DNA from 2 places in the Vibrio crassostreae genome. Region 1 is predicted to be linked to the other one. Evidence: predicted binding sites of a transcription regulator. Region 1 holds the regulator's gene; the other holds the start of a gene.
The links. The regulator MetJ, encoded in region 1, represses methionine synthesis genes. The targets are predictions, from matches to a motif close to TTAGACNTNTANANGTCTAA.

Region 1 (15,738 bases):
GAGGCGGCGGAATCACTTTCGCTGGTTTTGGCTTAGGTTTTGGTTTGGTTACCACAGGAGCAGGTGCTGGCGGCTCAGGATCATTACTCAATAGGTAAAGTCCGTAACCAAAACCACCGGCAAGGAGGATCGCCAAAAGACCACTGCGCCAAGGTTTACGGCGAGGGGCTTGTTTTTTGGTCGGCTTTTTCGTACCACGACCGCGCTTTACATAATCTCTATTAGCCACAAGACATTTCAATAGTTGCTGATTCTGCCCTCATGGTAATCCAGATTGCGCGAGGATAATAGTGCAGAAATGGAAGCGGCACATCAAAATGTGCCGCAGATTTGTAAGGGTATTTTTGAAGGTTACATTCGAGGTGGTGCTGTACTGCCTCGAACCACTAATTTAGCTTCAAGCAGACGAGAACCTGCTTGCACATCGTTGCCTTTCAGTAGATCAAGCATCATCAACATCGCTTGGCGTCCAATCTCATAGCGAGGCTGAGAAATGGTAGTTAGCGGTGGATCGCAGTATTGAGCGAATTGGATGTCATCAAAGCCGACAATCGATAGGTCTTGAGGAACGCGTAAGCCCAGCTTCTTCGCTTCTTGAATCGCGCCAATGGCCATCGCGTCGTTATGACAGAAGATAGCTGTAGGCTGTTCAGGAAGTGCCAACAATTGACGAACCGCTTGAGCACCGGCTTCAAAAGTAAAGTCGCCGACAGTGCTATAGGCAGGGTTCATTGATACTCCAGCGCGACGCAGCGCTTGTTGATAGCCTTGTTGGCGGAACTTACACAGCGTTGCCGATACTGGCCCTGATATTTGAGCGATACGCTTATGACCTAACTGGGCTAGGTAGTTCACGGCTTCAAATGCAGAGGTCAGGTTATCGATGTGTACGGTAGGAAGTTCAAGTTCAGGGGCAAACTCACACGCCATCACCATTGGTGGTAAGTTCTTTTGTTCAGACTTACTGACGTCAAATGGATGGTCAGTGCCAAGCAATAGCATACCGTCAGCTTGTTTGGTGAAAACTAAGTTAACAAACGAAGACTCACGCTTCTTTTGTTGGCCGCTATCACCCAGTAAGACAAGGTAGTCATTTTCTACTGCGGCATCTTCGATACCACGAATGATCTCGGCGAAATAAGGGTCACAGATATCAGGAACGATAGTGATGATGGTTTTTGATTCGTTGCGACGTAAGTTTCTAGCTAATGTATTGGGTGAGTATCCAGCTTCAAGTACTGCTGTTTCCACTCGTTTACGAGTCGAAACTGAGACTTTCTCAGGGTTCATCAATGCACGTGATACCGTGGCTGTTGAGACGCCTGCTAGCTGGGCAACATCCTTCATTGTCGCCATAAATTAAACCCTCTTTTAAGTTCCTTTGTCGCCTAAGTATCTAAGGCGTGAATAATAAATGTAATCGAATAGATATTATGAAAGTGTTGCTAACACTTTTTTTATTGCAATATTTTATTCGTTTAATCCGTGTAAAGTTACGGCTAGATTAACAAAAATCACATGACTCGTGTGAACTTGCTCACGAGAAATATGAAATATTTGTGAACAAACTTATCATTAGTTTTAACCCGAAGGGGTTTAGCTCAGATCTTGCGGCTCTATGTCGAGTGACCAACGAACTTTTTTCGCGGCGGGTAACATATTAATTGCCGGCTTAGCGCTCATTAATAGCTTCTGCATTAACGAGCGAGTTTGAGTCTGTAAGATTAACTGCCAGCGCGATTTGCCTGCTCGTTTTGCTAATGGGGCTGGGGTTGGTCCTAGCACCATACAATATTGATCAAACAGCGGGTGCGATTCCAATGTGTGACGAACCTGACGCAAGAACTCTTCCACCAAGCGAGTGTCATTGGCTTCTGCTCTAAACAGAGTCATAAAGGTATAAGGCGGTAACATTGCCTGCTTACGTTCTGCCAGCGCCGTCTGAGCAAAGTGGTTGTAGTCTTTATGCAGCAAAGCTTGCAGCAACCCATGTTCTGGGTGGTGAGTCTGTAAGATCACCTCACCGGGTTTGCTTGCTCGTCCTGCGCGTCCCGCTACTTGGATGAATAGCTGGGCAAGACGTTCAGACGCTCGGAAGTCACTGCTATATAAAGAGCCATCGACATCCAATAACGCCACAAGTGTCACATCAGGGAAATGATGACCCTTAGCAAGCATCTGCGTGCCGATAAGAATTTGGAATTCACCCTTACGAATCGACTCGAGTGCGCTTTCTAAGCTGCCTTTACGGCGGGTGCTGTCGCGGTCAATACGAATGGTTTTGTATTCAGGGAATAGTTGGCTAAGCTGAGCCTCTAACTGCTCGGTACCGACACCCACTGTCACTAAGTTCGCAGACCCACAACCTTGGCAATTGTGCACGATATGCTGCTGAGAACCACAGTGGTGGCAGCGCATCTCATTACTGTATTGGTGATAGGTATAGTAAGCATCACAACGTTTACACTCGGCAGTCCAACCACAATCGTGACACATCAATGCGGGAGAAAACCCGCGGCGATTGAGGAACAGCATCACTTGGTTGCCTGCTTTGAGGTGTCTTTGCATCTCTGCAATCAACGACGCAGACAAGCCACTTTCTAGATATTCACCTTTAACATCCAATACCTTATTGGTGGTCGGCAGTGCGACACCCGCACGTGAAGTAAGGGTGAGATAACTGTATTTACCGATCTGAGCGTTGTGCAGTGTTTCAAAGGCCGGAGTCGCCGAGCCTAACACAACCGGGATCTGCGCTTTATGAGCACGCATGATCGCCACATCACGAGCGTGGTAGCGAAGGCTGTCTTGCTGTTTATAAGAAGCATCGTGTTCTTCGTCGACAATGATAATGCCTAGATCAGCAAACGGCGTGAACAGAGCTGAACGGGTACCAATCACGATGCCCGCTATTTTATCGCGTGCCGATAACCAAGCATTCAGTCGCTCAGAATCGTTTAAACCCGAGTGGATAACCTCAACAGGCACATTAAAGCGTCGCTTAAAGCGGTTAATCGTTTGAGGGGTGAGGCCAATCTCAGGCACGAGTACTAACGCTTGTTTACCTTGATCGAGAATCGGCTTAATCATATTCAGGTAAACCTCGGTCTTACCTGAGCCAGTGACGCCTTCTAACAGGAAACAACCAAAGTCGGTTTGGCTATTTACGGTCGCAATCGCGATGGCTTGTTCAGCATTGAGCTTAGGTTTGTCTTGGTCGTTTTCAAGATCAACTGGCCACGGCTGACGCTTCGGCTTTTTCTCTACCGATTCAATCCAGCCTTTCTCTTCTAGTGTCTTGAGTACGGCGCTGCCAACTTCTTCATCAATGAACTCTTGATGGGGAACGGGGCCTTGCTCAAGCATGTGCATCACTTTGGCTTGTTTGACTGCGCGACCAAAACCTTGCATCAGTTGGTCTTTGCCTGATGGCGTTAACTGCCACTCAACCAGCGTTGCGAAGTCGGCGGCTTTGCCTTTTCTTAGAGCACTCGGAAGGGCGTTAGCAAAGGTTTCGCCAAGAGGGTACTGATAAAATTGACTGCACCACATTAACAGTGAATAGACAGATTCCGGCCAAACAGGCTGATTGTCTAATAGGGCTTTAATGGGTTTGAGCTTATCGAGCTCGAATTCAGATTCGTTAACCAGAGCCGTTACAATACCGGTTAAGGTTTGTCGTCCAAAAGGCACAGAGACTCGTCCACCAATAATAGGAAATAGGTGGCTAGGAATCTTGTAATCGAACTGCTTGTCGAGTGGAACAGGCAGTGCCACGCGGGCAATCATTGGACGCATAAAGGGACGGCTTTATCTGAATTGACGAGAGCGAACAGTCTAAAGGATAAGGCGGTTAAATTCGAGAAGCAGTTTGGATGAAGGCGGCGAGTTAACGTATACAGACAACGACAGCTCGAAATCTCAGGCCGATAAAGGAAATAAAGAGAGAATTGGTGAAAAATGTATCAAATCAGTTGATCCTGCCTTATAGATTCATTACTATACTGCGCCTTAAAGGTATGGCTTCATCACTCTTTTGTGTCGATGCGGTGTCTTTATTTCTTTTTTAAACTACGTGTGGTGTGCGGCTTAGAATCGTATAGCGACACGGCCTACTTGAGGTTATCCCATGAAAGCTGGAATCCACCCAGAATACAAAGCAGTTACTGCAACTTGTTCTTGCGGCAACACATTTGAGTTCAACTCAACTCTTGCAAAAGAATCTATCCACCTAGACGTATGTGACAAATGTCACCCGTTCTACACTGGTAAGCAACGTATCGTAGATACTGGCGGCCGTGTTGATCGCTTCAACAAGCGTTTCGGTGCTCTTTCTAGCAAGAAGTAATTCTCGCTATTTAGACATGAAAAAGGACACTTCGGTGTCCTTTTTTGTTGCCTGAAATTTAAGAAAGCACTGATTTTCATTCAAGCTTCAATCCCGCCCAACGATTAAGGTGCCTACCTTTCTATTGCAGGGCAATTCCTTGCGAATCTCTCTTCACCAAAATTCAGCTCGAAAGTTCAACAAGCGACAGTAATTTCAACTGCTCACTGGTCTTATTAGTAGTGAAATCTCGTTTTTTAATGAGACAGAGGCTCCAACCACCTAGGAACTTTGAAGTACATCCATTAACATGAACAAGATCCCCCAAATAATAATATCCTAGGAACCTACACCTATGTCTGAAGACAGCAGCCAAGCTCAATCCTCTCAAGAATTATCGCCTCAAGAACAATTCCGTCAGCAAGCTCTTGATTATCATGAGTTCCCGATTCCAGGCAAAATTGCCGTAGAACTGACGAAGCCTGCAAACTCTGCAGAAGACCTAGCACTTGCATACAGCCCTGGTGTGGCTGAGCCTGTTCGCGAGATCGCACAGAACGTTGATAACGTCTATAAGTACACAGGTAAGGGCAACATGGTTGCTGTTATCTCTAACGGTACAGCGATTCTTGGCCTAGGTAACCTTGGTCCTATTGCTTCTAAACCTGTAATGGAAGGTAAAGCGCTACTGTTTAAGCGTTTTGCTGGTTTAGATTCTATCGATATTGAAGTAAAACACCGCACAATCGATGAGTTCGTTGATACGGTTGCGAATATTGCAGATACATTCGGCGGTATTAACCTGGAAGACATCAAAGCACCAGACTGTTTTGAGATTGAACGTCGTCTGATTGAGCGTTGTGATGTACCAGTATTCCACGATGACCAACACGGTACTGCGATTGTAACAGCAGCAGGTATGCTTAACGCGATCGAGCTTCAAGGTAAGAAGCTAGAAGAGTGTAAGATCGTTTGTCTAGGTGCTGGCGCAGCAGCGGTTGCGTGTATGGAACTACTGATTAAGTGTGGCGCTCAGCGTGAGAAGATCTACATGCTTGACCGTAAAGGTGTGATCCACACTCGTCGTGACGACCTAAACGAATACAAAGAGCTGTTCGCTAACAACACAGATAAGCGTACGCTTGAAGATGTTATCGAAGGCGCTGACCTGTTCTTGGGCGTATCAGGTCCTAACCTGCTTCCAGCTGAAGCACTAACGCTAATGGCTGATAAGCCAGTTGTGTTTGCATGTTCAAACCCAGATCCAGAGATCAAGCCAGAGCTTGCTCACGAAGTTCGTTCTGACCTTATCATGGGTACAGGCCGCAGTGATTACCCTAACCAAGTAAACAACGTACTTTGTTTCCCATTCATTTTCCGTGGTGCACTAGACGTGCGTGCAAGCGAAATCAATGACGAAATGAAGCTGGCAGCGGTTAAAGCGATTCGTGAACTGGCGAAAGAAGAAGTTCCGGCTGAAGTACTGGCAGCGGCGGGTGAAACTGCACTGGAATTTGGTAAAGGCTACATTATTCCTAAGCCAATGGACCCACGTCTACTTCCTCGCGTAGCAAAAGCAGTAGCAGAAGCGGCTGTTGAATCTGGCGTTGCTCGTATCGAAATGCCTGCTAACTACATGGCGTAGTAGCTGCTGCTCAATTGAGCGCAAAAGAATAATAAAAAACCGACTCATTGGGAGTCGGTTTTTTTATGTCTATCATTCACAGCGCAGTCATAAAAATAATGCGCGATGTGATAAATAAGGTTCAGCTAGAGCGAATCAATAATGAAGGCAGTGACTGAGTTGTTTTTATTCTTCGTCAAACGCTTCGAACTCGATACCCATCTCTGTCATCAGCTTTTTCACTTCAGCAGGAATATCGTCTGGGCGGTCTTTACGAAGGTCTTCATCCGTTGGTAGTGGTTGGCCTGTGTACGCATGTAGAAAGGCTTCGCACAGTAGCTCACTGTTTGTTGCATGGCGTAGGTTGTTAATCTGGCGGCGAGTACGCTCGTCAGTTAGAACCTTTAACACTTTTAGAGGGATAGAAACTGTAATCTTCTTTACTTGTTCGCTTTTCTTTCCATGCTCAGCATATGGGCTTATGTATTCACCATTCCAGTCGGCCATTGCGTACCTTCATCACTTTAGTTGTTAGAATAAATTAATAGTGGTGATTTTAGCGGGATTTACCGCCATAAGCAAAGACATATAGACGTCTAGAAGTGTTGACGTCTCACGTTTATGAAAGTAAAGTGAATAACATATATCTAACACAGCCGCAAAATGCCGACAAGCAGCTGTGATTCTCAGACGCAAAACTTGTAAGGAAGCACCTATGAGCAGCCGGAAGCCAGCAACAATCGCAGTACGTACTGGTATCGAGTCAGACACGCAACACCATGCCGTTGTCCCACCTATTTATCTTTCGACTAACTATGGGTTTCCCGCTTTTGGTGAAGTGCCAAAGTACGATTACACCCGTTCTGGTAACCCAAACCGTGGTTTACTAGAAACGGCACTGTTTGAGCTTGAATCGGGCAAAGGCGCGGTGGTCACTAACTGTGGTACTTCGGCGCTTAACTTATGGATTTCTGCTTTCTTAGGCGGCGATGATCTTATTATCGCACCACACGACTGCTACGGCGGTACTTATCGTCTGTTTAACACTCGCTCGCTAAAAGGTGACTTCAAAGTTCTGTTTGTTGATCAATCGGATCAAGCGGCGCTGGATGCGGCGATCGCGCTTAAGCCAAAGTTGATCTTAATTGAAACACCATCGAACCCTTTGGTTCGTGTAGTGGATATTGCAGAAACTTGTCGTAAAGCGAAAGAGGTTGGTGCTCTGGTTGCTGTCGACAACACGTTTTTGACTCCTGTGTTCCAAAAGCCTTTAGAGCTGGGTGCGGATTTTGTTATTCACTCAACCACTAAGTACATCAACGGACACTCGGATGTTATTGGTGGCGTTGTAGTTACAAAAACTGAAGAGCACGCTGAAGAGCTAGCATGGTGGGGCAACTGTATTGGTGCGACCGGCACACCATTTGATAGCTACATGACTCTACGTGGTATTCGTACGTTAGGTGCGCGTATGCGAGTTCACGAAGAGAGTTCACGTGAAATTCTGGCGTCTCTGCAGCAGCAAGATCTCGTTGGCACTATTTATCACCCAAGCCTTCCTGAACATCCGGGTCATGATATCGCGAAGAAGCAGCAGTCTGGCTTTGGTTCAATGCTGAGCTTTGAGTTTGCAGGTTCATTTGAAGCGCTTAAATACTTTGTTGATAAGTTAGATCTATTCTCTTTGGCGGAATCACTGGGCGGTGTGGAAAGCTTAATCTGCCACCCTGCGTCGATGACTCACCGTGCGATGGGCGAAGAAGCACTGGCAGAAGCCGGTGTTTCTCAACAGTTACTGCGTCTTTCTGTTGGCCTTGAAGATGCTGAAGACTTGATTGATGACCTCAAGCAAGCGTTTGAAAAAACACAAGGCTTTATCGCTGAAGGGGAGGGTTAATAATGGCAACCTTTCGCCAGCTACATAAATTTGGTGGTAGCAGCTTAGCGAATCCTGAGTGTTACCAACGCGTGGTCAACATTCTTAGAGAATACTCATCTGCCACTGACTTGGTCGTGGTATCGGCAGCGGGTAAAACAACGAACCGCTTGATTGAGTTTGTTGAAGCGCTCGACAAAGATGGTCGTATTGCCCATGAATGTTTGCAAGCACTTCGTCAGTTCCAACTTGAGCTGATTGAAGCGCTGCTTGAAGGTGAGTCTGCGGCTCAGCTAACGGCTACCATTCAACAAGAATTTACCGCTTTGGGTGAGCTAACAGCTCCTCTAAGCGAAGCGCAAAAAGCACAAGTGCTAGGACATGGTGAGGTTTGGTCTTCACGTCTATTAGCCGCTTTGTTGTGCCAACATGATTTACAAGCGGTTGCTCAAGATGCACGTGCCTTTTTGCGTGCAGAAGTGGGTGCTCAACCTGAAGTTGACCGCGCACGTTCTTACCCTCTAATTAAAGAAGCCTTAGCGCAGCATGCACATTGCCGCGTCGTGATTACTGGCTTTATGGCTCAAAACACTGAGGGTGAAACGGTTCTACTCGGCCGTAACGGTTCGGATTACTCTGCAACTGTGATTGGTGCTTTGGCTGAGGTTGAACGCGTAACGATTTGGAGTGACGTCGCTGGTGTATACAGCGCAGACCCTCGCTTGGTTTCGGATGCGTGTTTATTGCCTCTGCTTCGCCTTGATGAGGCGAGTGAACTCGCTCGTCTAGCGGCTCCAGTGCTTCATAGCCGAACGCTACAGCCTGTGGCTCAAAGTGCTATGGACTTAAGCTTACGCTGCAGCTATCAGCCAGAGGCGGGCTCTACACAGATAGAGCGTGTACTGGCATCGGGTCGCGGCGCAAAAATCATTACCTCTTTGGATGAAGTGCTTATCGTGCAGTTGACGTTTGGTCATGGCCATGATTTTGACCGTCTAGAGAGTGAAGTGCTTGAAGGGCTTAAGCGCGCTCAACTTGAGCCGCTTGCTTACGAGCTTGAACCGGACCAGCACTGTTTGCGCCTTGCTTACACAGAAGAGATCGCTGGTGGCGCTTTAGAATATCTGCAAGATCACGCGATTGAAGCTGAGATTAAGCTTAAAGAAGGTTTCTCTTTGATTGCTGCCGTGGGTGCTGGCGTGACTAAGAATCCGAACCATTGCTACGGTTTCTACCAACAGCTTAAGAGCTCGCCGGTTGAGTTCATCTCAGAAGCGAACTCAGGCTTAAGCTTGGTGGCAGTAATTCGTAAGAGTGAAACATCAAGCCTAGTGAAAGGCATTCACTCTCAACTGTTCCAAGCGCAGAAGCGTGTTGCGATTGCTTTGTGTGGTAAGGGCAACATTGGTTCAAGTTGGTTAAGCCTGTTTGCTGAGCAAAAAGCGGAACTTGAAAAACGTCGTGGAATGAACTTTGAATTGGTTGCCGTGGTTGATAGCCAAACCTATTGGTTCGACGATCAAGGCATTGATGCGACCTCAGTGAGTAAGTGTTTTGACGATGAAGCCATTGCCAATAATGGTAACGACTGGTTAGAGCGTTTAGGTTCTATTCAGGGCTACGATGAAGCGGTTGTGTTAGATGTTACGGCAAGCCCAGTGCTTGCAGCAAAATATCTGCAAGTCGCACAACAAGGTATTCACCTGATCTCGGCTAACAAGGTGGCTGGTTCTGCATCGAGCGAGTATTACCATCAAGTACAGGATGCTTTCGCTAAGATCAGCCGTCACTGGTTGTACAACGCGACCGTTGGTGCAGGCCTGCCGATTAACCACACAGTCAGAGACTTGCGTGAAAGTGGCGATGACATTATTGCGCTGTCAGGTATCTTTTCAGGCACGCTGTCTTGGTTGTTCCAACAGTTTGATGGCACAGTGCCATTCAGCGAGTTGGTCGACTTAGCATGGCAACAAGGCCTGACTGAACCAGACCCGCGTGCTGACCTAGATGGTTCAGACGTGATGCGTAAGCTGGTGATTCTAGCGCGTGAATCGGGTTTAGATATCGAACCTGAAAACGTCAAGGTGGAATCTCTTGTACCAACAGAGCTGCAAGAGCTATCAGTGGATGACTTCTTCGATAAAGCTTCTGTACTGAGCGAAGAGTTGGCTGAGCGTTTAGAGAAAGCACATTCTCAGCAGAAGGTTCTACGTTACGTAGCGCGTTTGGAAAAGAATGGTAAGGCAACCGTAGGCGTTGAAGCTCTGTCCAAAGAACATGCTCTGGCGAACTTGTTGCCTTGCGATAATATCTTTGCGATTGAGAGCAAATGGTACAAAGATAATCCATTGGTTATCCGTGGCCCGGGTGCAGGACGTGAAGTCACAGCTGGTGCAATTCAATCTGACCTAAACAGAATGTCTAGCCTGTTTTGATTTTCAGATCGGTTGGTTTAGTGTCTAAATAGCATACTATTCACTAAGATAAATCAGGCTGAAAGCACGATGTGTTTCTCAGCCTTTTTTCTTCCTTATTTCTGCTTTGCGACCCATCTAACGACTTGAGTTTTACTCACGATCTACTTGAAAAAAATTCATAATGGATCTGTTGACATTAAATCGTATTCAATACATTCTACAGACATATAGACGTCTAAACGTCGTTTAAGGATTTGAGTTTTTAGTGGTTGCTTTTGCCACAGGGAGAGTAAGATGGGATACACACACGCTAGTCATATCGACGCTTTAAATCAGAATATCGCTGAGCTTTCTGACAACATCAATGTGTCATTTGAGTTTTTTCCACCAAGCAATGAGAAGATGGAAGAGACCCTGTGGAATTCTGTTCACCGTCTTAAAACACTTCAACCAAAGTTTGTATCGGTAACTTACGGTGCAAACTCGGGCGAACGTGACCGTACCCACTCAATCATTAAAGAGATTAAGAACCAAACAGGCTTAGTTGCAGCACCGCACCTAACGTGTATTGATGCGAGTCGCGAAGAGCTGATTCAAATTGCCGACGATTACTGGGCGAATGGTATCGAGAGTATTGTTGCGTTGCGTGGTGATATTCCAGCAGGCGGCGGCGCGCCAGATATGTACGCATCTGACCTAGTCGAGCTACTTAAATCTCGCCACGATTTTGATATCTCAGTAGCGGCATTCCCTGAGGTTCACCCTGAAGCAAAAAGCGCTCAATCGGATCTTATTAACCTTAAGCGTAAAGTCGATGCGGGTGCTAACCGTGCTATCACTCAGTTCTTCTTCGATGTTGAAAGCTACCTACGTTTCCGAGACCGTTGTGTGGCGGCTGGTGTAGATGTTGAAATTGTTCCGGGCATCCTACCGGTTTCTAACTTCAAGCAAGCGTCTCGCTTTGCTGCGATGAACAACGTAAAAGTACCGGGTTGGATGGCGAAGCAGTTTGAAGGTTTGGATGATGATCCAACGACTCGTCAGCTTGTTGGTGCTAGCCAAGCAATTGATATGGTTCGTACACTGAGCCGTGAAGGTGTGAAAGACTTCCACTTCTACACGCTAAACCGTGCAGAAATGACTTACGCACTTTGCCACACATTAGGTGTTCGTCCACAAGTCGCTGCGCTTTAAGCAAAGTCTAAGAAGTAAAGCCTAAGTGCTTGTAAAAGCCTCTGGCTGTAAAATTTCAAATCCTATAGATACAAAAAAGGCTTGGACTCTAAGAGTTCAAGCCTTTTGCTATTCTAGCTTCTAGCTTAACTTAAGCAAGAGCGCCAAGTTCAAGCAGTACTTCTTCAGCCCATACAATCCATGCTTCACGGATAAGTAGGTTACGACGAAGAGTAAGACGCTCAAGGCGTGCTTGCTTGTCTAGAGTTGATGGCGTTGCGTAGTAAGCCGCTTCGATTTCACGGTAGTGAGAAACCAGTTTGCGAGACTCTTCTACTAGCTCAGCAAGTTGTACACGGTAAGCGTCAGAAGGTTGTACAGCACAAGCCATTAGCTTAGCTGAGAACTCGTCACGAACGGTTGGGTGTGCAGTTGGTTGTTCAAACCATTCACCTAGCGCGCCACGGCCAGCATCAGTGATAGAGTAAACTTTACGATCAGGTTTGCCTTCTTGAGGCTCAAGCACGCAAGTTACCTGGTCGTTCTGAGCCATTTTATTTAGCTCGCGGTAAACTTGTTGGTGGCTAGCTTTCCAGAAGTAACCAATGCTTGCGGAGAATTCTTTTGTGATATCGTAACCAGTAGCATCGCGTGTACTTAAAACGGTTAGAATTACGTGTGGTAATGACATGTCTGAAATCCAAATGGTAAACAGTAAACAAATACTTAAACAACAAGTGTGCTTCTAATGGCACGTTATATTGGTTATGTCTAAGTAGCACCAACTCATCGGTTGGTTATGTCACCTTACAAAGCCGTTTATCACCTAGGTTGACCAGTTTATTGGTCAAATTGCTGCAGATTATTTTTTTGGAGTGTTTCCGCAGCGGAGCAGTAGTATATCTAAATAATAAGCATAAAGTAGAATACATGGACAAAATAACCCAAAAAACTGACAAAATACTCACTAGTGGTTATTTTGCAAAATAAAAAGGTCGCGCGTGGCGACCTTTTGTTCTTTTTATAGTGGGAATCACTAATTAACCAGTGTTTCGCATACCTGCTGCAATGCCTGCAATCGTCACCATTAGCGCTTCTTCTAGCTCTGCTGGTGGTGTTTCACACTTACGAGTACGATAAAGCAGTTCTGCTTGAAGCATGTTTAGTGGCTCAACGTAGATGTTACGTAAGCGAATTGACTCAAGCCCCCAAGGGTCGCTCTGCATCAAGTTCTCGTTATTTTCTACATTCAGTACCGCTTTGATGTCTTTTTGTAGCTGTTCACGCAGTAACTCACCCAGAGGCAATAGCTCTTCGTCAACAAGACGTTGATCGTAGTACTTCGCAATTTCCATGTTGCACTTCGAGTACACCATTTCCAACATACCCAGACGAGTTGAGAAGAATGGCCATTCACGACACATCTCTTCCAGTAGCGCTTGATGGCCTTGGTCTACAGAGTATTGAATGGCTTCACCAGCACCTAGCCATGCAGGAAGTACCAAACGGTTTTGGCTCCAAGAGAAGATCCATGGAATTGCACGTAGGCTTTCTACGCCGCCATTCGGGTTACGTTTTGCAGGGCGAGAACCAAGAGGCAGTTTACCTAGCTCCAGTTCAGGCGTCGCTTGACGGAAGTAAGGTACGAATTTCTCTTCACCACGAACCACGTTACGGTAAGCCTCACAAGAGACTTGAGACAGCACTTCCATTAGGTCGCGCCACTCTTGTTTTGGCTCTGGTGGCGGCAGAAGGTTCGCTTCTAGAATCGCACTTGCGTAAAGGTTAAAGCTGTTTACAGCAACGTCTGGTAAACCAAGCTTAAAGCGGATCATTTCGCCTTGCTCAGTTACACGTAAACCGCCTTTCAAGCTCTTAGGTGGCTGAGAAAGAAGAGCAGCGTGCGCTGGCGCACCACCACGACCAACCGTACCGCCACGACCGTGGAATAGAGTCAGTTCAATGCCTTCTTCATCACAAACTTTAACCAGCTTGTCCATCGCGTCATACTGGGCCCAACCTGCAGACATTACGCCCGCATCTTTCGCTGAGTCAGAGTATCCGATCATCACCATTTGGTGGTTTTGGATAAATCCACGGTACAAGTCGATGCTCATTAGCTGTTTCATAACTGCTTCTGAGTTGTTCAAGTCGTCTAGTGTTTCGAACAGTGGGCACACATCCATGCGGTACGGGCAGCCACATTCTTGCAGTAGCAAGTGAACAGCCAGCACATCTGATGCAGTACGCGCCATAGAAATTACGTAAGCACCGAAGGCTTCACGAGGTTGAGCAGCAATGACCTTACAGGTGTCTAAAACTTCTTTAACCTGTTCTGATGGCTCCCAATCACGAGGAAGTAGTGGGCGCTTAGAGCTTAATTCATTGGTTAAGAAAGCAATTTTGTCTTGCTCGCTCCATTGGTCGTAATCGCCAATGCCTAGGTAGCGAGTCAGTTCAGATAGTACATCTGAGTGACGGGTGCTTTCTTGACGAACATCGAGACGCACTAGGTGCACACCGAATGCTTTTAGGCGACGTAGGGTATCAAGTAGAGAACCATCTGCGATTACGCCCATGCCACATTCGTGCAGCGATTGGTAACACGCGTAAAGTGGTGTCCAAAGTTGGTCGATGTTCTGCAGTGTTTCTTTCTTCGGTACTTCAGCATCATGCAGTTTTGCGTCAAGCACTTCTAGCGTGTTGCTCAGCAGAGTGCGTAGGCTCTTAAGGATTGCACGGTAAGCTTCGTGCTCATCACCTGCTAGTTCACGAACCGCATCATTACACTTAGTCATCGACAGCTCGGTAATCAGCTCATTAACGTCGCCTAGGTAAAGGTCTGCAGCTTTCCAGCGAGATAGGCGCAGCACTTCTTTAGTGATGGTGTGCGTTACGAATGGGTTACCATCGCGGTCACCGCCCATCCAAGATGAGAAGTGTACTGGGCGTGCATCGATCGGCAGGCCTTCACCAAGGTAGCCTTTTAGTCGGCCATCCATGTCGCGTAGAAAATCTGGTACTGCTTCCCATAGAGAGTTTTCTACAACCGCAAAGCCCCACTTAGCTTCATCAAGTGGCGTTGGGCGTTGTTGACGAATCACATCTGAGTGCCAACCTTGAGCGATAAGTTGCTCTAGGCGACGTTCGGTTTTCACGCGCTCTTTGTGTGATAGGTCGCTTAATTCTAATTTAGACAGACACTCGTTGATCTTAACCAGCTTGTTGATCATGGTGCGACGAGTGATTTCTGTTGGGTGTGCAGTCAAAACGAGTTCAATGTTCAGGTCGCGAACAGCTTGAGCCGCATCTAGCTTGCTGATGTCGTTTTGGTTTAATTTGGAAAATAGAGATTGCAGCACGTCTGGTTCGCAAACATGCTCCTCACAGTGGCGAGAGATGGTGTGGTACTGTTCTGCCATGTTGGTGAGGTTGAGAAATTGGTTAAATGCACGAGCAACAGGAGTGAGTTGTTCGTTCGGCAGGTTTTTGATTTCTTCAACTAGGCTGTCACGGTCAGCTTTGTTGCCTGCGCGGGCGGATTTGGAAAGTTTACGGATAGTTTCCACTTTCTCTAAGATAACGTCACCATGTGCATCTTGGATTGTGTTACCTAGCAAGCGTCCCAGCATGCTTACGTTACTCTTGAGAGCGGCGTATTTCTCGTTCATTGTCATCCTGCCTCGTAAAAAAATTACATCCATTGTTCCTTGTTAAGTACACAATCTAGCGAAAACTGCTGTATCTAGTCAAATAAAGCATTCTAAGTTTGCAATTATTAGGTTTAGAAATGCGGGAGAAGTAAATTTTTCAATACTGTGGAATAAAGTGAAATTTAATTACAAGAACAGGCTATGTCAGAGATAACAGAATAAAAGCCACCTTTTGGGGTAGCTTTTGTATAAAAATATCGAACGGGTAGCAATAACTAGAAACAATATTTACGGATCGATTTACTCAGAACATCAATTGTTGGGTCAATAAAATCGAAGCTTAAGAACTCATCCGGTTGGTGAGCCTGGTCGATTGACCCCGGACCTAGTACTAAGGTTGGACACAGCTCTTGAAGGAAAGGTGCCTCTGTACAGTAGTTCACGGTTTGCGATTCAATCTCGCACACCGATTCCATACCACCAATAAATGGATGATCGTGTTGGCACTCGTAACCCGGAATCGGCTCATGCAGCGGAGTAATCTCAATTCTGCCCGGCCATTTTGCTTCTACTTCCTTGAGTGCGCTGCGCAGCATGTTATCCAACCCATCTAAGCTGATGCCTGGTAAAGGACGAACGTCGTAATGTAGTTCACAACAGCCACAGAT
Region 2 (15,738 bases), 190 kb from region 1:
CGAACACGACGATATAAGCCCAGTAATTTTTTACCCGCAGGCGTTGGCCTAGGCGGGCTTTCTCTCACTAAGGCAGGCTGAGCCAACCACTTTTCCAGCTGTTTGATGCGCTGAGATACCGCCGACTGGGAGATATATAACTGCTCAGCAGCCCTTTCGAAGCTACGTTGTTTTACTACGGCATCCAGTGCTTCTATCCATTTATAATCCAATCCGCGCATCAATTTGCTTCCTTTTTAAGCTACCTCACCGTTACATTAGCAACTCTAATAATAGATTAAAATCATTAATTATACTTATTTAAAGGGGCGGAGTATCTTCGCCATATAGCACGTAAATATCGTTAAATAAGTGGAGGTTAAAATGAGTTTTTGGGTTTTATTACAAGGTTTTGGCCTAGGGGCAAGTATGATTATCCCTATTGGCGCACAGAATGCGTACGTCCTAAATCAAGGGATAAAACGCAATCATCATTTAACGACAGCAACGATTTGTAGCCTGCTCGATACTCTGTTTATCTCATTGGGTATTTTTGGCGGCGGAGCGATCTTGTCGCAAAATGAATTACTACTTACCTCCGTAACATTAGGTGGCATCGCTTTTCTTACTGTGTATGGTTTGCTATCACTACGCAGTGCATTCAAAATGCGCACCAGTGATGAATCGAAAGGTGAGATATTGGCGCGTGGAAAACGCACCGTTATTTTGGGGGCATTGGCAGTCACAGTATTAAACCCACACCTCTACTTGGATACCGTGGTAATTCTTGGATCAATTGGCGGGCAATTTGAAGGCAACGACAGAATTGCGTTTGCTATGGGGACTATACTGGCTTCGTTCGTCTGGTTTTATTCTTTGTCATTGGGCGCAGCAAAGCTAGGCCCAACACTATCTAAACCTAAGGTTAAGAAAGGCATCGATATCGCAGTAGCAACCATGATGTTCGCCATTGCTACTGTACTTACCAATGGGCTTATTGAGCAGTATTGGTAGAAATAATCTGAAAATATAGCTCCAAGAAAAAAGGCGGATAACCTAAGTTATCCGCCTTTTTATTCAACTTGTCGAAGCTTTATTAGCCCTCAACTTTGTTCATGTGAACATCCATTTGTGGGAATGGAATTTCGATACCTTCTTTATCCAAGCCTTCTTTGATTGCTTGCATCAGGTCGAAGTAAACATTCCAGTACTCTGCAGTGCTAACCCATGGACGAACCACGAAGTTAACTGAAGAGTCAGCAAGTGTGTGAACACCCACTTGAACGCCAGGTTCTTTCAACACGCGCTCATCAGATTCACAGATCTTAGTCAGAAGTTCTTTGGTCTTTTGTAGATCAGCACCGTAAGAAACACCGATCATTAGGTCGATACGACGTGTATCATGACGTGAGTAGTTCGTGATTGGGCTACCGATAACGCTGCCGTTTGGTACCACAACCATTTTGTTGTCAGGTGTTGTTAGAACAGTTTGGAAGATTTGAATTGAATCAACTGACCCCGCTACACCACCGATTTCCACGTAGTCACCAGACTTAAATGGACGGAACGCAACGATAAGTACACCAGCAGCAAAGTTAGATAGTGAGCCTTGTAGAGCCAGACCGATAGCTAAACCAGCTGCACCAATTACAGCAACGACAGATGCGGTTTGAACACCTAAGCGACCAAGAGCTGCAATTAGAACAATAACAAATAACAAGTAACGAACTAAGCCATGGATAAACTCGATAACCGCTCGGTCCATTTTCTTCTTCTGAAGAACCTTAGACACGCTATTCGCTACTGCTTTAACGATTAAGTTACCAATAAATAGAATAACGAGCGCAGAAATAATGTTTACACCGTATTGAATAAACAAATCTGAGTTATCCGTTAACCATTGTTCTGCATTTGAAAGACCATCCACAAGCGGGGTCTCAATCGTTGTAGAACTCTCAGCCATAATGTGCATCCTCTATGTAATATGCTATGAGCTAAACTGCCTTAAGCCAAAACTACCAAACCACAAAGCAAACAGTATAATTTCTGTTAAGTCATTGTGTTAAAAGTAAATTCAAGCCAAGTCCTTTTTTATAAACTGAACCAAGTCCAGTTTTTCGGCACGATATCCTATCTTTGACAGATTGCAAAGTCATATTTATGTAAGCTTTTGAAATAATAAAACTTACTGATAAACACAAATACCGATAACTAAAAGACTACGAAATTTATTCACCGCACGCTAGGTTTTTCACATAATTAATACAAGTTTTTATCAGACATAAAAAAACCCGCTCAATGAGCGGGTTTTTAAAACTTAAAGAGTACTTAATTCAAAGAATTATAGTACGTCTACAGCGTTAAGGTCAGCAAATGCTTTCTCTAGACGAGCAACCATTGAAGCTTGACCAGCACGTAGCCATACGCGTGGATCGTAGTACTTCTTGTTTGGAGCAGCTTCGCCAGTTGGGTTGCCGATTTGACCTTGTAGGAAATCGAAGTTGTCAGCAGAGTACTGACGGATACCATCCCAAGTTGCCCACTGTGTATCAGTATCGATGTTCATTTTGATAACACCGTAGCCGATAGACTCTTGGATTTCTGCTTCAGAAGAACCAGAACCACCGTGGAATACGAAGTTTAGAGCGTTAGGTGCGATACCGAACTTCTCTGCACAGTATGCTTGAGAATCACGTAGGATAGTTGGAGTAAGTACAACGTTACCAGCTTGGTAAACACCGTGTACGTTACCGAAAGAAGCAGCGATAGTGAAACGTGGGCTAACAGCCATTAGTTTCTCGTATGCGTATGCTACGTCTTCTGGAGAAGTGTAAAGCTCAGATGCGTCCATATCAGAGTTATCTACGCCGTCTTCTTCACCACCAGTACAACCAAGTTCGATCTCGATTGTCATGTTCATTTTAGCCATGCGCTCTAGGTACTTAGCACATGTTTCGATGTTCTCTTCTAGAGACTCTTCAGAAAGGTCTAGCATGTGAGAAGAGAATAGAGGCTTACCAGTTTGTGCGAAGAACTCTTCACCAGCGTCTAGTAGACCGTCGATCCATGGAAGAAGTTTCTTAGCAGCGTGGTCAGTGTGTAGAATAACTGGAACACCGTAAGCTTCAGCTACAGCGTGTACGTATTTTGCACCAGCTACAGCGCCAAGAACTTGTGCGCCTTGACCTTCAAGTTTAACGCCTTTACCTGCGAAGAATGCAGCGCCACCGTTAGAGAACTGAACAACTACTGGAGCTTTAACTTTAGCAGCAGCTTCTAGTACTGCGTTTACAGAGTCAGTACCAACAACGTTTACAGCAGGAAGAGCAAATTTGTTTTCTTTTGCTACTTCAAATACTTTCTGTACGTCATCGCCAGAAATCACACCAGGTTTTACAAAATCGAAGATCTTAGACATGGAAATAGTCCTATTTATTCTATCGTTTTAAGATTAAAAAACTTAAGTTCAAAAACTTGCAATCGTTTGCTCACAACTTATGCCATTCTAGCAAAAAAGTGTGATATTCAGCAAACGTTAAAAGGCGAGATTCGCATCTCGCCTTTCTAAATCAATTATGCTTTAGCACGCTCTTCAAGCATTGCTACTGCAGGAAGTACTTTACCTTCAACGAACTCAAGGAAAGCGCCGCCGCCAGTAGAGATGTAAGAAACGTCAGCTTTGATACCGAACTTGTCGATAGCTGCTAGCGTGTCACCACCACCTGCTACAGAGAAACCTGCAGACTCAGCGATTGCTTTAGAGATACCCGCTGTACCCGCTTCGAAGTTTTTGAATTCGAATACGCCTACAGGGCCGTTCCAAAGGATAGTTTTTGCATTGCCGATGATTTCAGCTAGTGCTGCAGTTGAATCTGGGCCAAGGTCGAAGATCATGTCGTCGTCTTGAACTTCAGAAACGTGCTTGATTTCAGCTTCTGCGTTTTCGTCAAATGCTTTAGCACATGCAACGTCAGTCGCTACTGGGATAGCACACTCTTTCATTAGCTTTTGAGCCGTTTCAACTAGGTCAGCTTCGTACAGAGACTTACCTACGTTGTGGCCTTCAGCAGCGATGAATGTGTTCGCGATACCACCACCAACAACAAGCTGGTCAGCAATTTTAGAAAGAGATTCTAGAACTGTTAGTTTAGTAGAAACCTTAGAACCACCAACGATTGCCACTAGTGGGCGAGCTGGGTTGTCCATTGCTTTACCAAGAGCTTCAAGCTCAGCAGCTAGAAGAGGGCCAGCACATGCTACAGGAGCGTAAGTACCAACACCGTGTGTAGAAGCTTGAGCACGGTGAGCTGTACCGAATGCGTCCATCACGAAGATGTCACATAGTGCAGCGTATTGCTTAGAAAGTGCTTCTTCGTTCTTCTTCTCGCCTTTGTTAAAGCGAACGTTTTCAAGAACAACTAGTTCACCAGCGTTTAGCTCTAGGCCATTTACGTAATCTTTCGCTAGCTTAACGTCGCAGTCTAGTGCGTCGTTTAGGTAGTTAACCACAGGAGCTAGAGAGAACTCTTCGTTGTATTCGCCTTCAGTAGGACGACCAAGGTGAGAAGTAACCATAACTTTTGCGCCAGCTTCTAGGCAAAGTTTGATAGTTGGTAGAGATGCTAGGATACGTGCATCTGAAGTTACTTTACCGTCTTTTACTGGTACGTTTAGGTCAGCACGGATAAATACGCGTTTACCTGCAAGTTCCAGGTCAGTCATCTTGATCACAGACATGATTTGTCCTCTCAAATTTAAATAAAAATAAAGTTTTGGAAACTCAGCAACCCTGCTAAGCCTATAAATTATTCAACTGGTAATTCTTTAACTACTAGTAATATGTGGACTCTTAGTATTTATTTCAAGCTAAAAAATAAATAATCCGCACATTTGCTTCTAGGTCTTACTTCTTGCCTTCAGAAGCTTGCATTGCGAGAACCGTATCCAGCATTCGGTTCGCAAAGCCCCATTCATTATCACACCACACTAGCATTTTTACTAAGTGGCCGTTGCTCACTCGAGTTTGTGAACCATCGACGATTGCGCTATGGGGATCGTGATTAAAGTCGATGGAAACGAGCGGCGCTTCAGTATAGTCAACTATATTGTGTAATGTACACTGGGACGCATTAACAATGGTTTGATTTACGTCATTAACTTTCACATTTGTATTAATTGTGACACTTAAATCCATCGCTGTTACGTTTACCGTTGGCACACGCACAGATATCGCTTCGAACTTGTTAGAAAATTTCGGGAAGATTCTTTCAATACCTTTATGCAATTTGGTATCGACAGGAATGATGGATTGGCTCGCAGCTCGAGTACGGCGAAGGTCGCTGTGGTACGCGTCGATCACTTGCTGATCATTCATTGAAGAGTGAATCGTTGTAATGGTACCGGACTCGATGCCAAAGGCGTCATCAAGAACCTTAATGATAGGAACAATACAGTTGGTGGTGCATGAACCGTTGGAAACGATTCGATGGTCGGCTTCGATGGTATCGTGATTCACACCATAGATAATGGTGTTATCAAGATCATTAGCACCAGGATGTGAAAACAGTACCTTTTTCGCCCCAGCAGCTATGTGCGCTAGACCGTCAGCTCGGCAACCGTAAACACCGGTACAGTCGAGTACAATATCCACCTCAAGATCACGCCAAGGCAACAACTCAATATCAGCAAGGTGCAAGATACGAATTGTGTCGAAGTCACCTTTATCTTCTGCACCAATGCCGTGATGGACATAGATGTGCTCTTGGTCGTTGGAGATCTTCTTACCGAAGCGGCCGTGACTGGTGTCGTACTGCAATAGGTGAGCCATAGCGTCAGGCTGAGCAAGCTCATTGACAGCTACTACTTTGATTTGTTGGCTTTTGCCACTTTCATAAACAGCGCGTAATACATTACGCCCTATTCTTCCAAATCCGTTTATCGCGACTTTTAGCATAGTTCCGTACATCTAACCAAAATTTCGTGCGACAGATGATAACTTAATCCTACCCAAAAGGCATTACTTGAATAACTCAGCCTACTTAGGACAGATTGTTCTGCTGCGTATAAAGATGAGTCTAGGAGAAAACAAATCCCAGAGACAAAAAACCGAGCTCAGCGCTCGGTTTTTTCCTTCATTTAACTGTTAGCACAAGGCCATCAGTCAATGATTATGCAAGAAGCTCTTTCGCAGTGTTTACTACGTTTTCAGTAGTGAAACCGAACATCTTGAATAGCTCGCCTGCTGGTGCAGATTCGCCGAACGTTGTCATACCGATGATCTTGCCACCGAAACCAACATACTTGTACCAGAAGTCAGCGATGCCAGCTTCTACTGCGATACGAGCAGTAACGTCAGATGGAAGTACAGACTCACGGTATTCAGCGTCTTGCTTGTCGAACGCGTCAGTTGCAGGCATAGATACTACGCGTACTGCTTTACCTTCAGCGGTTAGTTGTGCAGCAGCTTCAACTGCAAGCTCAACTTCAGAACCAGTTGCAATGATGATTAGCTCTGGCTTGCCTTCACAATCTTTCAGGATGTAACCACCCTTAGCGATGTTAGCAACTTGCTCAGCATTACGATCTTGTTGTGCAAGGTTTTGACGAGAGAAGATTAGAGATGAAGGACCATCTTTACGCTCAATAGCCAGTTTCCAAGCCACTGCAGATTCAACTTGGTCACATGGACGCCATGTGCTCATGTTTGGAGTCAGACGTAGAGAAGCGATCTGCTCAACCGGTTGGTGAGTAGGGCCATCTTCGCCTAAGCCGATAGAATCGTGCGTGTAAACTTGGATGTTCTGAACTTTCATCAGAGCAGCCATACGCATTGCGTTACGCGCGTATTCCATGAACATTAGGAACGTTGCGCCGTATGGCACGAAACCACCGTGCAGAGCGATACCGTTCATGATCGCCGTCATACCGAATTCACGTACACCGTAATGGATGTAGTTACCAGAGAAGTCAGTTGCTTCAAGAGACTTAGAACCAGACCACATAGTCAGGTTAGAAGGCGCAAGGTCAGCAGAGCCGCCCATGAATTCTGGAAGCATTTGACCAAACGCTTCTAGTGCGTTTTGAGATGCTTTACGTGAAGCGATGTTTGCTGGGTTAGCTTGAAGATCAGCAATGATTGCGTTTGCTTTCTCTTCCCACTCAGCGGGTAGCTCGCCGTTAGTACGACGTTTGAATTCAGCTGCTAGCTCTGGGTAAGCCGCTGCGTATGCGTCAAACTTCGCGTTCCACGCTGCTTCTTTCGCTGCGCCTGCTTCTTTCGCATTCCACTCAGCTGCGATATCTGCTGGGATTTCGAAAGGACCGTGTTCCCAACCCAATGCTGCTTTAGTTGCTGTGATTTCATCAGCACCTAGTGGAGCACCGTGACAGTCATGCGTACCCGCTTTGTTTGGAGAACCAAAACCGATGATAGTTTTAGTACAGATAAGCGTAGGACGAGGATCCGCTTTAGCCGCTTCAATCGCTGCGTTGATAGCGCCAGAGTCGTGACCATCTACTGCTGGGATTACGTGCCAGCCGTATGCTTCAAAACGCTTAGGTGTATCGTCAGAGAACCAACCTTCCACTTCACCATCGATAGAGATGCCGTTGTCATCCCAGAAAGCAACCAGCTTACCAAGACCTAGCGTACCTGCTAGAGAACATGCTTCGTGAGAGATACCTTCCATCAGACAGCCATCACCCATGAATGCATAAGTGTAGTGGTCTACGATGTCGTGGCCTTCTTTGTTGAACTGTGCCGCCAGTGCTTTCTCAGCCATTGCCATACCAACAGCGTTAGTGATGCCTTGACCTAGAGGACCAGTCGTTGTTTCGATACCAGGAGCGTAACCGTACTCAGGGTGACCTGGAGTCTTAGAGTGCAGTTGACGGAAGTTTTTCAGGTCTTCAATTGAAAGCTCGTAACCTGCAAGGTGAAGCAGAGAATAAATCAACATTGAACCATGGCCGTTAGACAGAATAAAACGGTCGCGGTCAGCCCATTCTGGGTTTGCTGGGTTGTGGTTCAAGTGGCCACGCCAAAGAACCTCAGCGATGTCAGCCATGCCCATAGGTGCGCCTGGGTGGCCTGAATTTGCTTGTTGAACACCGTCCATGCTAAGTGCGCGGATTGCATTGGCTAGATCTTTACGAGAAGGCATGTCTGCTCCTGGATACATAAGCGATTTAAAAAAGAGATAATTGCTAAAGTTTTCATTTTTATTAGCGCGGGTATTCTCTCAAACGACTATTGCGACTGCAAACGTTTTACTGGCATTTTAACGGTCATTTTTCGCAATTTTCGAACATTTACATCACTTAGCAGTGGCTTATCTCGATCGATACGCAAACGATTAGTTATGACATATCATAAAAAAGAGCTTGTAATTCGACCGCTGGAATTTAGAATAGCCGTCTAGATGTAGAAACACCTACAAAATATACTGTATTTAATGGCGGCGCTTCCTAGCTTGCGACGCCATAAACTATTTACACCAAAAACTTAAAAGTGGAGCTCTCATGGCTAAGCACCTATTCACTTCTGAATCTGTTTCAGAAGGTCATCCAGATAAAATTGCAGACCAAATCTCTGATGCTGTTCTTGATGCCATCTTGGAACAAGATCCAAAAGCACGTGTTGCTTGTGAGACTTACGTTAAAACCGGCATGGTTATGGTTGGCGGTGAAGTGACAACGTCTGCATGGGTTGATATCGAAGAAATCACTCGTGAAACAGTACGTGAAATTGGTTACGTTCATTCTGATATGGGCTTTGACGCTGACTCTTGTGCTGTTCTAAACACAATTGGTAAGCAGTCTCCAGACATCAACCAAGGTGTTGATAAAGAAGACCCTAAAGAGCAAGGCGCAGGCGACCAAGGTATCATGTTTGGTTACGCGACTAACGAAACTCCTATCCTAATGCCAGCTCCAATTACTTACTCTCACCTTCTTGTTAAGAAGCAAGCTGAAGTACGTAAGAGCGGCAAACTTGATTTCCTTCGCCCAGATGCGAAATCTCAAGTTACGTTCCAATACGACCAAGGTAAGATCGTTGGTATCGATGCTGTTGTTCTTTCTACTCAACACTGTGATTCAGTAACAACGCCTGACCTACGCGAAGCAGTAATGGAAGAAATCATCAAGCCAGTACTTCCTGCTGAGTGGATCAACAAAGATACTAACTTCTTCATCAACCCAACAGGCCGTTTCGTAATCGGTGGCCCAATGGGTGACTGTGGTTTAACTGGTCGTAAGATCATCGTTGATACCTACGGCGGCGCAGCTCGTCACGGTGGCGGTGCATTCTCAGGTAAAGATCCATCAAAAGTTGACCGTTCTGCAGCTTACGCGGCTCGTTACGTTGCGAAAAACATCGTTGCTGCTGGCATGGCTGATCGTTGTGAGATTCAACTGTCTTACGCTATTGGTGTTGCTGATCCAACATCTATCATGGTTGAAACGTTCGGTACTGAGAAAGTAGCGCACGAAATCATCATTGAAGCAGTTCGTCAAAACTTCGACCTACGTCCATACGGCCTTCAAGAGATGCTGAACCTTCTTCAGCCTATCTACAAGCAAACTGCTGCATACGGCCACTTCGGTCGTGAAGAGTTCCCTTGGGAAGCGACTGACAAAGCAGCAATCCTTGCGGACTTCGCTGGCCTAAAATAATTTAGCCACTGCGATTTGTTTCTTTAAAGCCCTTACTGCTTAGTAAGGGCTTTATTTTTATGTACTTACCGAACTTTCACTCACAATACCCTTCTCCAACGCCCTTCTTTACCGTTAACCACTTAGTATAAAAAGCCGCTGATAATTTGTGTTTTCTAGCACTACTGACAATAGTTAAGGTAACTCCTAGGCGATCAAGCTCACATTTAACTTAAATTAATTCAGTCTGATAACGCTCGTTAAATGCACGCTAGAACAATAACTGGGATGACAAAGAGCAATTTAGCTCAACACCATAACTCTCACACAAGCCACATCGATGAGCCTTATGGAATTATAACTAGGACGTTATTTAACTAGGGGGATCTATGCCTCGTACCGCGCACCCATCCGAACTGAACGATAAAAAACACAAGGTCAGCGATAAGGATTACGCTCGCACCATTCCTTGCAACCAAATCAGTATTTCCGCACCCTTTCATTGGTTGTCGCTTGCTCTGCATGACTTAGTAAGAATGCCATTAATCAGCGCATTTTACGGATTGTGCTTTATGGGAGCGGCAATTGCGATTGTTCAACTTGTCCAATGGCAAGGAACACACTTAGTCGTAATGCCAAGCCTGATCGTGTACATGCTGATAGGGCCGTTTCTTGCCCTAGGCTTGTATGACGCAGCTTGGGAAAGAGAAAAAGGCCATAACGCCAGCCTACTGCACTCAATGAAAGCCATCACTCGCAACTCCACCCACCAATGGGCCTTTGCGATTGTGTTGATGGTTGCGATGATATTCTGGATGCGTATCGCTGCGTTATTGCACGCGCTCTACCCTTCAGTGCAAGGCGCACCATTGGCTGAGTTCGCTCCCTTCTTAATTACGGGTTCTGTGATTGGTTTTGTCATCGCAAGCCTCATATTTAGCATCTCAGCATTTTCAATTCCGTTAATGATGGAGAGACGCGTTGATGTAATGAGTGCAATTTTCACTAGCTTTAATGCCGTGAAATCGAACATTCCTGCAATGGTGGTTTGGGCAAGTATTATTTGTGCCGGTATTCTGGTGGGTTTTGCCACCTACGGCATCGGAATGATCGTCACCATGCCGCTACTTGGTTATGGTACATGGCACGCTTATCACGAGCTCATTAAGAAAAAACATCACGTGTAAAGCATCGCTAGATCAAAAAGCAATGTTATGATGAGGCCTTGGTTTAAACGCTGAGGTCTTTTATTTGGAGTTAACAACGTTTGTCTTACACCCCGCAACAACATCGAGCAAATAAGAAATTGGCCGAGTGCCTAGCTATCGCAAATCAACATTTCTCTCGTGAATTTCCACACCCAACTATCACCTTCAAGTTAAGAGGTAAAGCGGCGGGAAAGGCCTACCTTCAGCTCAACGAAATTAAGCTCAACCACGTACTATTTTCTGAAAATGAAGACGCCTTCATCAACGAAGTTGTGCCGCATGAGCTCGCACACCTAATCACGCATCAGGTTTTCGGACGTGTTAAGCCTCACGGAAACGAGTGGAAATACGTGATGGAAAAGGTATTCAACGTTCCAGCCAAAACAACTCACAGCTTTGAAATCGCTTCAGTTCAAGGGAAAACCTTTGAATATCGATGTGAGTGCACCACTTACCCATTATCAATCAGACGACACAATAAAGTGCTTCGAAATCAATCGACCTATCGCTGCCAGCAGTGCAATCAAACCTTATCCTTCACAGGCACACAGCTCAGCTAAAGTCCTAGACTCGCACCTATTCGATTTGGTAACCCCATCCTTTTTATTTCAGAAAGCAACACTCGATTAAGTTGATGATAGAAATGTAATGGAGAAACTCATCCTTTGAGTGCTAGACTGATGTTTATCATACTTTTATCAGTCTTTTTCTATGCAAAAACTCACCATCAAAGCATTTGGCCTACCTGTGTCTTTTTACTTATCAATAGTATTTAGCCTACTGGTAACCCAAAGCGTTTTCGCCGCACCACCGAGCTCATTCTCCAAAGCAAAAAGAGAAGCGGTGAAGATTTATCTCGACCACCCGACTTCATTTTATTGTGGTTGTGACATTACATGGAAGGACAAAAAGAAAGGGATTCCCGACCTTGACGGCTGTGGTTATCAAGTCCGAAAACAACAAAAGCGAGCGAGTCGAATTGAGTGGGAACACGTGGTTCCAGCTTGGCAATTCGGCCACCAGCGTCAGTGCTGGCAAGATGGCGGGCGCAAGAACTGCACTCGCAATGACAAAGTATTCAAGTCCATGGAAGCCGATCTCCACAACCTAACGCCAGCTATCGGTGAAGTAAATGGTGACCGTTCGAACTACAACTTCAGCCAGTGGAATGGAATGGATGGCGTAAGCTATGGTCAGTGCGAAATGCAGGTCAACTTCAAGCAGCGTAAGGTGATGCCGCCAGACAGAGCAAAAGGCTCTATCGCGCGTACCTACCTTTACATGAGCCAAGAGTATGGTTTCAAGCTATCTAAGCAACAAACCAACCTGATGATGGCGTGGAACAAGCAATTTCCTGTCGACAAGTGGGAGTGTACTCGTGATGAGCGAATCTATGCCATCCAAGGTAATCACAACCCATTTGTTTACCCTGCTTGTAAATAACGTCGCTCGTACAATCAACATTCCTACCTATCTCAAACAAGAGTTTCAGAATTGCCCCTGAAACTCTTGCTCTACCCTTGTTTTTTCAACTAAAAGCATCCATGTTAGGCAGAGACAAAATACCCAAATGAACATATTTATAGGTTTACCAGCATGAGAATCCCTCGTATCCATAACCCAGAACGCATTCATCAGTTAGGTTCACTCGCTTTAGGCGAAGATGCCGCGGGTCATGTTGGTCGTGTCCTTCGCATGAAAGAAGGCCAAGAAGTCCTTCTATTTGATGGCAGTGGTGCTGAATTTCCAGCGACAATCACTGAAGTATCAAAGAAAAATGTCACCGTTAATGTTTCTGAACGCATCGAGCGCAGCAGCGAATCTCCGTTAGACTTACATTTAGGCCAAGTGATTTCACGTGGTGACAAAATGGAGTTCACCATTCAGAAATCGGTTGAGCTTGGTGTGAACACCATTACCCCTCTAATTTCAGAGCGCTGCGGCGTTAAGCTTGATACAAAACGCTTTGAGAAAAAACTCGCACAGTGGCAAAAGATTGCTATCGCGGCGTGTGAACAGTGTGGCCGTAATACGGTTCCAGTCATTCGTCCAATTATGCAGCTTGAAGAGTGGTGCAGCGAACCAAGCGAAGCACTAAAGCTAAACCTACACCCTCGAGCAAAGTACTCAATTAACACCCTTCCAGAACCTATCAGCAAGGTACGCCTATTGATTGGTCCTGAAGGTGGCTTGTCGGCTGAAGAAATCGGCATGACAGAGCAATACAAATTTGAAGAGACGCTACTCGGCCCACGTGTACTTCGTACCGAAACAGCTGCTCTAACCGCAATTACTGCCTTACAAGTCCGTTTTGGCGATCTAGGCTAGGAGAAAAAAATGATCAAACTTGGCATCGTAATGGATCCAATTTCATCCATTAACATCAAAAAAGACTCTAGCTTTGCCATGATGCTTGAAGCGCAGCGTCGTGGTTACGAAATCCATTACATGGAAATGGATGATCTACACTTAGATCAAGGCGTAGCCATTGCTGACACTAAGGTTGTAGCACTAAAAGAAGATCCAAACGGTTGGTATGAATTCAAGTCAGAACAGACTATCGCGCTATCTGATTTAGATGCAGTATTGATGCGTAAAGATCCTCCGTTTGATACTGAATACATTTACGCGACCTACATTCTTGAGCGTGCTGAAGAAAACGGCGCACTGATCGTAAACAAGCCACAAAGCCTACGTGACTGTAACGAAAAGTTGTTCACGGCTTGGTTCCCAGAGCTAACACCAACTACCATCGTGACTCGTAAAGCTGAAAAGATTAAAGAGTTTCGTGAGAAGCATGGTGACGTGATCCTAAAACCACTTGATGGTATGGGTGGTGCGTCTATCTTCCGCGTGAAGGAAGGCGATCCAAACGTATCGGTGATCATTGAAACGCTGACCAACCATGGTCAAAACTACGCAATGGCACAAACCTTTGTTCCTGACATCAGCAATGGTGATAAGCGTATTCTTGTGGTTGACGGTGAGCCAATGCCTTACTGCCTAGCTCGTATTCCAGCTAAAGGCGAAACACGCGGCAACCTAGCCGCTGGCGGTACAGGTGAAGCTCGTCCGTTAAGTGAAACAGACTGGGCTATTGCACGAGCAGTGGCTCCTTCACTAAAAGAAAAAGGTTTAATCTTTGTCGGGCTGGATGTTATCGGTGACAAGCTGACAGAAATTAACGTGACGAGCCCTACTTGTATCCGTGAAATTGAAGCTGCTTTTGATATTTCGGTAACAGGTAAATTAATGGACGCAATCGAGCGTCGCGTTAACGCTAAATAGCCTAAACTAAAGAAAGCCTTAGCTATTCGCAAACGGCACAGAATCAATGAGCGGCTTCACGCCGCTCTTTTTCCTTTACTGGGAACACACTGGCAGGAGGCTCTATGAATTTAACGAACCACTTTCTGGTTGCTATGCCCGGAATGAAAGATCCCTACTTTCAAAATTCGGTAATTTACCTTTGTGAGCACAACGACGAAGGTGCGATGGGGTTAATGATCAACGCCCCTATCGATGTCACTGTCGGAAGCATGCTTAAACAAGTTGAGGTTGATTCTGAGCAGCCGAAATCGAATCAGGCAAGTCTTGATAAGCCAGTATTGAACGGTGGGCCGGTCGCAGAAGACCGTGGGTTTATTTTGCACAAACCTAAAGGCAGCTATCAATCCAGCATCAACATGACAGATCAAATCTCGGTGACAACCTCAAAAGATATCTTGATGGTGTTGGGCACAGAAGATGAGCCGATGAATTATTTAGTCGCACTTGGGTATGCAGGATGGGAACCGGGACAACTGGAAACCGAACTTACCGAGAACTCATGGTTAACCGTTGAAGCCGATCCAAAGGTCATCTTCGATACACCGATTTCTGACCGCTGGAAAGTCGCCGTGCAGATGTTAGGCATTAATGCGGCTCAGCTTTCAGCAGACGCTGGTCACGCCTAGCTCAAATCAGCTAAATAAACAGACACTCTCAAACACAGATAAATTTGGAACCCCCATGTCACGAACAATTATGGCATTTGACTACGGTACAAAAAGTATCGGCAGTGCGATAGGACAAGAAATCACAGGCACAGCAAGCCCACTGAAAGCCTTTAAAGCCAAAGACGGAATTCCTAACTGGGACGATATCGAAAAGCAAATTAAGGAGTGGCAACCGAACCTGATTGTGGTTGGCCTTCCTACCGACCTTCATGGCAAAGATCTAGCCACCATCACACCTAGAGCGAAGAAGTTCGCTAACCGCCTTAAAGGGCGCTTTGGTGTTGATGTTGAACTGCATGATGAGAGGCTATCGACTGCAGAAGCAAGAGCCGATCTTTTTGACATGGGTGGCTATAAAGCATTAAGTAAAGGCAATGTAGATAACCAGTCTGCAGTCGTCATTTTAGAGAGCTGGTTTGAAGCGCAATATTCGTAACGAAAATTAAGTGAGCAAAATTTGAACTAATTTGTGATCCCACACGAATTTCACGCCGTAATGTCGATGCAATTCAAAATCAGAACGTGGGAGTTCAAATGAAAATTTTTCTAGCAATCTTCACCGCTCTAACCATTTCAGCATGCAGTTCAATGGGTGGTTCAGCGGGTTACACTGGCGAACAATATCCAACTAAAATTAAATTAGAGAAAGAGCGTGGCTACTCGAACGACAACAACCGTTTTGCTAATCACTAATTTATTCACTTTACAAGAAACCCGCATCTCAGCGGGTTTTTTATTGGCACCAGACACTAGGCATTCAACCTAACCCATGTCTATCTTTACCCCGGCCAAAGCACCAGTCCCGTAGTCATCATCGCCACGTCTGGTTTTTAGCATCAAACGTAAGTCATTAGCAGAGTCAGCACTGTGAAACGCATCCTCTTCGCTGATCTTGCCTG

Region 2: a site for MetJ is predicted at 8,388-8,407, ahead of metK (methionine adenosyltransferase). Genes of this name have one in related genera too.

What each region holds. Positions count from the first base shown of each region.
Region 1 is NZ_AP025476.1:3,195,242-3,210,979, reverse strand. Features, by position in the region: gene OC193_RS14475 (SPOR domain-containing protein) at 1-229, opposite strand, end outside; gene cytR (DNA-binding transcriptional regulator CytR) at 352-1,356, opposite strand; gene priA (primosomal protein N') at 1,597-3,798, opposite strand; gene rpmE (50S ribosomal protein L31) at 4,130-4,348, shown strand; gene OC193_RS14455 (malic enzyme-like NAD(P)-binding protein) at 4,683-5,972, shown strand; gene metJ (met regulon transcriptional regulator MetJ) at 6,138-6,458, opposite strand; gene OC193_RS14445 (O-succinylhomoserine (thiol)-lyase) at 6,667-7,848, shown strand; gene OC193_RS14440 (bifunctional aspartate kinase/homoserine dehydrogenase II) at 7,851-10,262, shown strand; gene metF (methylenetetrahydrofolate reductase) at 10,539-11,438, shown strand; gene OC193_RS14430 (PadR family transcriptional regulator) at 11,569-12,108, opposite strand; gene ppc (phosphoenolpyruvate carboxylase) at 12,458-15,094, opposite strand; gene argE (acetylornithine deacetylase) at 15,346-15,738, opposite strand, start outside.
Region 2 is NZ_AP025476.1:3,008,423-3,024,160, forward strand. Features, by position in the region: gene OC193_RS13360 (LysR family transcriptional regulator ArgP) at 1-221, opposite strand, end outside; gene OC193_RS13365 (LysE/ArgO family amino acid transporter) at 364-993, shown strand; gene mscS (small-conductance mechanosensitive channel MscS) at 1,076-1,942, opposite strand; gene fbaA (class II fructose-bisphosphate aldolase) at 2,321-3,397, opposite strand; gene OC193_RS13380 (phosphoglycerate kinase) at 3,553-4,716, opposite strand; gene epd (erythrose-4-phosphate dehydrogenase) at 4,883-5,932, opposite strand; gene tkt (transketolase) at 6,147-8,141, opposite strand; gene metK (methionine adenosyltransferase) at 8,500-9,654, shown strand; gene OC193_RS13400 (DUF2189 domain-containing protein) at 10,023-10,820, shown strand; gene OC193_RS13405 (SprT family zinc-dependent metalloprotease) at 10,901-11,401, shown strand; gene OC193_RS13410 (endonuclease) at 11,553-12,284, shown strand; gene rsmE (16S rRNA (uracil(1498)-N(3))-methyltransferase) at 12,438-13,169, shown strand; gene gshB (glutathione synthase) at 13,179-14,129, shown strand; gene OC193_RS13425 (YqgE/AlgH family protein) at 14,234-14,797, shown strand; gene ruvX (Holliday junction resolvase RuvX) at 14,853-15,275, shown strand; gene OC193_RS13435 (hypothetical protein) at 15,374-15,532, shown strand; gene OC193_RS13440 (PilT/PilU family type 4a pilus ATPase) at 15,602-15,738, opposite strand, start outside.